Linked DNA regions of Azotobacter salinestris. The protein of the gene in region 1 interacts with the protein of each later gene in a pairwise test. Links are inferred from orthologs where the notes say so. Each region holds a gene or a part of one and is shown on either strand. Other genes may lie near its edges.

Evidence for each region. The genes of interacting proteins can lie anywhere in the genome.
Region 2: the proteins of GCU53_RS02960 (region 1) and GCU53_RS15030 interact in binary tests that used the Escherichia coli proteins (3 or more experiments, as listed by UniProt). The link is inferred for Azotobacter salinestris from one-to-one orthologs.

Annotation. Positions count from the first base shown.
Region 1 is NZ_CP045302.1:645,052-648,793, forward strand. Bases 150-3,506 are described here. They hold GCU53_RS02960 (2-oxoglutarate dehydrogenase E1 component), read right to left. Parts: upstream 3,182-3,506; coding sequence 350-3,181; downstream 150-349. Other genes in these bases: sucB (dihydrolipoyllysine-residue succinyltransferase), read right to left, coding at 150-307; GCU53_RS02965 (succinate dehydrogenase iron-sulfur subunit), read right to left, coding at 3,424-3,506. Also shown: more of sucB, read right to left, coding at 1-149; more of GCU53_RS02965, read right to left, coding at 3,507-3,742. UniProt on the Escherichia coli protein: E1 component of the 2-oxoglutarate dehydrogenase (OGDH) complex which catalyzes the decarboxylation of 2-oxoglutarate, the first step in the conversion of 2-oxoglutarate to succinyl-CoA and CO(2).
Region 2 is NZ_CP045302.1:3,242,963-3,245,844, reverse strand. It holds GCU53_RS15030 (ATP-binding cassette domain-containing protein), read right to left. Parts: upstream 2,456-2,882; coding sequence 545-2,455; downstream 1-544. Other genes in the region: GCU53_RS15025 (TIGR02444 family protein), read left to right, coding at 2,506-2,882; GCU53_RS15035 (FeoA family protein), read right to left, coding at 116-415; feoB (ferrous iron transporter B), read right to left, coding at 1-108. UniProt on the Escherichia coli protein: Genetic data indicate it may be involved in ribosome assembly or function.

The sequences.
Region 1 (3,742 bases):
GAGCGGCAGCGGCAGCCGGAGCGGCAGCAGCCGGAGCCGGGGCGGCAGCCGGAGCGGCAGTGGCAGCGCCGCCTTCGGTCAGCTTGCCGAGCAGTTCGCCGCTGAGCACGGTGTCGCCTTCGTTCTTGACGATCTCGGCAATCACGCCGTCCGCCTCGGCAAGCACTTCCATCACGACCTTGTCGGTCTCGATGTCGACGATCAGCTCGTCACGCTTGACGGCTTCGCCGGGCTTCTTGTGCCAGGTGGCAACAGTGCCGTCCGCGATCGATTCCGGGAAAGTCGGGGCTTTGATATCGATAGCCATTATCTAAGATTCCTATTTATTCGTTGCTTCTGCGAGAAGGCATTAAACAGTGAAAGCATCCTGCAGCAGTTTTTCCTGCTGCTCGGCATGCATCGACGCGTAACCGCAAGCCGGAGCGGCCGAGGCTTCGCGACCGGCATACTGAAGGAACAGGTCCTTCTTGTGCGCGCTGGCGACACGACGCATGTGATGCTGGCTGCAATACCAGGCCCCCTGGTTCATCGGCTCTTCCTGACACCAGACCACGTGCTTGAGGTTGGTGTAGGGCGCCATGACCTCGGCCAGCTCCTCTTCCGGGAACGGATAGAGCTGCTCGATGCGAACGATGGCGATGTCCTCGCGGCCCTCGGCACGGCGCTTGTCCAGCAGGTCGTAGTAAACCTTGCCGCTGCACAGGACCAGACGTTCGACCTTCTTCGGATCGAGGCTGTCGACCTCCGGCAGGACCGGATGGAAGGAGCCGTGAGCCAGATCCTCCAAGGTGGAGATCGCCGCCTTGTGGCGCAGCAGCGACTTCGGCGTCAGGACCACCAGCGGCTTGCGCAGCGGGCGGATCACCTGGCGACGCAGCATGTGGTAGACCTGCGCCGGGGTGGTCGGCACGCAGACTTGGATGTTCTGCTCGGCGCACAGCTGCAGGTAGCGCTCCAGACGGGCGGAGGAGTGCTCCGGCCCCTGACCTTCGTAGCCGTGCGGCAGCAGCATGGTCAGGCCGCACAGACGGCCCCACTTGGTCTCGCCGCTGCTGATGAACTGGTCGATCACCACCTGGGCACCGTTGGCGAAGTCACCGAACTGGGCTTCCCAGATCACCAGCGCGTTCGGCGTGGTAGTGGCGTAGCCGTATTCGAAGGCGAGCACCGCCTCTTCCGAAAGGAAGGAGTCGTACAGCTCGAACGTCGGCTGCCCCTCATAGAGGTTCTGCAGCGGGATGTAGCGGCTGGCGTCCTTCTGGTTGTGCAGCACGGCATGGCGGTGCGAGAAGGTGCCACGACCGACGTCCTGGCCAGTGATGCGCACCGGATGGCCTTCCTTCAACAAGGTGGCGTAGGCCAGGGTCTCGGCGCAGCCCCAGTTGATCGGCATGGCGCCGACGCCCATACGGTCGCGATCCTCGAGGATCTTGGCGACCTGGCGCTGCACGACGAAACCTTCCGGGATCTGCAGCAGCTTGGCGTTCAGCTCCTGCAGGGTCTTCAGGTCGAAGCTGGTGTCGTGACGAGCAGTCCAGGCGTGGCCCAGGTACGGGGTCCAGTCGACGAACAGCTCGGTGTTCGGCTCCTTGACCAGGCTCTTGAGCACGTGCTGACCGTTGTCCAGCGCGGTACGGTACTCGTCACCCTTGGCCTGGACTTCTTCCTGGCTCAGGCTGCCTTCCTTGACCAGGGCATCGGCGTACAGCTCGCGGGTGGTGCGCTGCTTGGCGATCTTCTGGTACATCAGCGGCTGGGTGCCGCTCGGCTCGTCGGCCTCGTTGTGGCCGCGACGGCGGTAGCAAACCAGATCGATGACCACGTCGCGCTTGAATTGCATGCGGTAGTCGACGGCCAGCTGAGTTACGAACAGCACGGCTTCAGGATCGTCGCCGTTGACGTGCAGGACCGGTGCCTGAATCATCTTCGCCGGATCGGTGCAGTACTCGGTGGAGCGGGTATCGGCCGGGTTGCTGGTGGTGAAGCCAACCTGGTTGTTGACCACGATGTGGATGGTACCGCCCGTCTTGTAGCCGCGGATCTGCGACATCTGGAAGGTTTCCATCACCACGCCTTGACCGGCGAAGGCCGAGTCGCCGTGGATGGAGATCGGTACCACCTTGTCGCCGATAGCGTCGCCACGACGGTCCTGACGGGCACGCACGGAGCCTTCGACCACTGGGGAGACGATTTCCAGGTGCGACGGGTTGAATGCCATGGCCAGGTGCACTTCGCCACCCGGGGTCATCACGTTGGAGGAGAAGCCCTGGTGGTACTTCACGTCACCGGAGCCCAGCTCGACCATCTTCTTGCCTTCGAACTCGTCGAACAGGTCGCGCGGGTTCTTGCCCAGCGCATTGACCAGCAGGTTCAGACGGCCGCGGTGGGCCATGCCGATGACGACTTCCTTGGTGCCGTAGGAGCCGGAGCGCTGGATGATCTCGTCGACAACCGGAACCAGGCTCTCGCCGCCTTCCAGACCGAAACGCTTGGTGCCCGGGTACTTGGTGCCCAGGTACTTCTCCAGGCCTTCGGCAGCGGTCAGGCGCTCGAGGAGGTGGCCTTTCACCTCTTTGGAGTAAACCGGGCGACCACGCACGCTCTCCATGCGCTGGGCGAACCAGTTGCGCTGCTCGGAATCGACGATATGGGTGAACTCGGCGCCGATAGTGCGGCAATATGTCTCCTGCAATGCCTGCAGGATTTCGCGTAGGGTCGCTTCTTCCTTACCGATGTAGAGTTCGCCGGTGCGGAAGGTGGTGTCCAGATCGGCGTTGGTCAGCCCGTAATGAGTGATCGACAGATCGGAGGGCGCGGTGCGCTGCCAAAGACCGAGCGGGTCCAGTTGCGAGGCCTGATGGCCGCGCATGCGGTAGGCCTGGATCAGACGCAGGACTTCGACCTGCTTCTTCTCGTGTTCGGTGCTTACGCTGGAGGTTGCGACCGGCTGTGCGCGACGCTGGTTCTTGGCCAACAGAACGAACTGGTCGCGGACGGGAGCGTGTGGAACGTCGGAGGAGGTGCCGGCTTCGGCGGGCAGTTTCTCGAAATAGGTGCGCCACTCTTCGGGCACAGCGTTGGGGTCGTGCAGGTAAAGCTCGTAGAGCTCTTCCACATAAGCAGCATTTCCACCGGAAAGGTGGGCACTGTTCCACATGCGTTGCATAACGCTATCTTGCATGCTTGGTCACCCTTGTGAGGGGACACCATCGGCGTGAGCCGCACATGGTCGTTCCAAAGTCATGAAGCAGCGACTTTGGTAAAGCCACTACGGATCCCACAGATAGTCCGGACGCCTGCCCGGATGCCCCTGCTAGTCAAATTCTTCATAGGAGCGCGGCTTCATGAGCTGCGGATCCATCTTCGACTGCGGCGCCAGGATCGCTCCCGACGCCGCAGGTATACGGTATTGCCAAGAACCGATCAGGTACCGCTACGCAGCAGCATGTCGCGCACGTGACCGATGGCCTTGGTCGGGTTCAGGCCTTTCGGGCAGACATACACACAGTTCATGATGCCGCGGCAACGGAATACGCTGAACGGGTCGTCCATGGCAGCCAGACGGTCCTGGGTCTTGGTGTCACGACTGTCGGCCAGGAAGCGATAAGCCTGCAGCAGTGCAGCGGGACCGAGGAACTTGTCCGGGTTCCACCAGAAAGACGGGCAGGAGGTCGAGCAGCAAGCGCACAGGATGCACTCGTAGAGACCGTCCAGCTTCTCACGCTCTTCCGGGCTCTGCAGA
Region 2 (2,882 bases), 2.6 Mb from region 1 along the record:
GGCGTAGTTCGCCACCTTGGCCTTGGCGCCGGTCAGACAGTTGAAGAGCGCGGTCTTGCCGCAGTTGGGGTTGCCCACCAGAGCAAAGTGCAAAACAGGTTGAGACATAAGGACGTCACGCGGGGTGAAGGATAGCGAGGACTTTCTCGGCCTCGGCGCGGCGCAGGCCGAACTTGGTGCCATTGATACGCACGGCAATCGGGTCGGCACCGAACAGGCCAAAGCCGATGACCTCCAGCGTGGCTCCGGGCAAGAAACCCAGCTCCTTCAGCCGTAACGTCACCTGATCGTCCAGATCGCCGAACACGGTGTGGGAAACCACGTCCACAACCGTGGCCTTGGCGCCCTTGGGGAGTCGATACAGCGGCGTATGGACGGATGGCAAGACAGCTCCACCAATGGTCTTACTGGACATTCTACGTCTCATAATCGAGAGTGATTATTAATAGTGGCGGATGCGAAAGCCGAGCGCAACACGCTTCTGGGTCGGCACACCGGCCCCGCTCCGTCGCAGATCAGGCCCTCGCCTTCCCCGGCGACACCCTCAAGCGCCGGCCTCCAGCTGGGCCTGAAGGGCCTCGAGGGTTTCCAGCGCCTCCAGCCAGGCCTCCTCCAGCTCCCCCTCGCGACTCTTGAGTTTCGCCTGTTCGGCCAGCAGCTCGCGCAGCTCGTCCTTGCGTGCCGCCTCGTACAGCACCGCATCGCCGAGCCGGGCCTCCAGGCCGGCGAGCTTTTCCTGTACGCGACCGAGCTCCTGCTCGAGCTTCTCCGCCTGGCGCCGGTGCGGCGCCAGCTGCTGCCGCAGGGCAGCGGCGGCCTGGCGCTGGGCGCGCCTGTCGGTCTTGTCGCCACTTGCAGCGGGATCGCCGGCCGGCGTCTGGCGGGCACGATAGTCCACCAGCCAGCGGGCATAATCCTCGAGGTCGCCGTCGAACGCCTGCACACGGCCGTCGGCGACCAGCAGAAACTCGTCGGTGGTGCTCTTGAGCAAATGACGGTCATGGGAAACCACCAGCACCGCGCCCTCGAAATCCTGCAGGGCCAGGGTCAGGGCCAGGCGCATCTCCAGGTCGAGGTGGTTGGTCGGCTCGTCGAGCAGCAGGAGATTAGGCTTGCCCCAGGCGATCAACGCCAGGGCCAGACGGGCCTTCTCGCCACCGGAGAAATTGCCCACCGGCTCGTCGCAGCGTGCGCCGCGGAAATCGAAGCCGCCGAGAAAATCGCGCAGGGTCTGCTCGCGCTCGCCGGGGGCGATGCGCTGCAGGTGCAGCAGCGGACTGGCCTTGACGTCCAGGGCATCCAGCTGGTGCTGGGCGAAGTAGCCGACCACCAGGTTCTCACCGCGGACCAGGCGCCCGGACAGCGGTGGCAGCTCGCCGGCGAGGGTCTTGATCAGGGTCGACTTGCCGGCGCCGTTGGGACCGAGCAGACCGATGCGCGCGCCAGGTGCCAGTTGCAGCTTGACCTTCTCCAGCACAGCCTTGTCGCCGTAGCCGAGCCGACCTTCGGCCATGTCGAGCAGCGGGCTGGAAACCTTGTCGGCCTCGCGGAAGCGGAAATCGAAGGGCGAGTCCACATGCGCCGGTGCCAGCTCCTCCAGTCGCTCCAGCGCCTTGATCCGGCTCTGCGCCTGGCGTGCCTTGGTCGCCTTGGCCTTGAAGCGGCGGATGAAGCTCTCCATGTGGGCACGCTGCGCCTGCTGCTTCTCGTAGGCCTGCTGCTGCTGGGCCAGGCGCTCGGCGCGGGTGCGCTCGAAGGCCGAGTAGCCACCACGGTAGAGGGTCAGCCTGCGCTGGTCCAGGTGCGCCACGTGATCGACCACAGCATCGAGGAAGTCGCGGTCGTGGGAAATCAGCAGCAGGGTGCCCGGATAGCCCTTCAGCCAGTCCTCCAGCCAGAGGATGGCATCGAGGTCGAGGTGGTTGGTCGGTTCGTCGAGCAGCAGCAGATCGGAGGGGCACATCAGCGCCTGCGCCAGGTTCAGGCGCATCCGCCAACCACCGGAGAAATCGCCGACGCGACGCTCCATCTGCTCGGCGGCGAACCCCAGCCCGGCCAGCAGCTTGCGCGCCCGGGCATCGGCCGTATAGCCGTCGGCGCTGTCCAGTTCGGTATGCAGGCGGGCGATGGCCGCACCGTCGTGGCTCGACTCCGTAGCCGCCAGCTCGCGCTGGATGCGCCGCAGGTTGTCGTCGCCGTCGAGCACGTAGTCGACCGCCCGGCGCTCGAGGTCGTCGATCTCCTGACGCATATGGGCGATGCGCCAGTCCGGCGGCAGCTGGCAGTCGCCGGCATCGGGCAAGAGCTCGCCGAGCAGCAGGGCGAACAGGGTGGATTTGCCGGCACCGTTGGCACCGATGAGGCCGACCTTCTGGCCGGCGTGCAGGGTCAGTTCGGCGTCCTCGAGCAGACGCTGCGGACCACGTTGCAGGGTAAGATGCTGGATTCGGATCATGATGGCGGCGGAGTTTATCAGCTTCGCCGCGCGCCGCGGAGAGACAGGACATGCCGCTCGAGCTGAGGGCCTTCGCCCTGCAGTTGTACCAGCGCCCCGGTGTCGAGGCCGCCTGCCTGAGTCTGCAGGCCGGGGGGGCCGATGTCTGCCTGCTGCTCTGCGGCGCCTGGCTGGAGGCACGCGGCGTTGACTGCACCGCCGAGCGCTGCGCCGAACTGCATCGGCTGGCGCACCCCTGGCAGAGACAGGTGATCGCGCCACTGCGGCAGCTGCGCCAGGACTGGCGCCCGGCAGCCCGCGGCGATCTCGTTCTGGACGAGCTGCGCGAGCGGCTGAAAGCTCTGGAGCTGGATGCCGAATGGGCGCTGCTGCAGCGCCTGGAGACGGCCTGCCGCGACTGGCCGGCAATGCCCACCGCCGCGAAGCC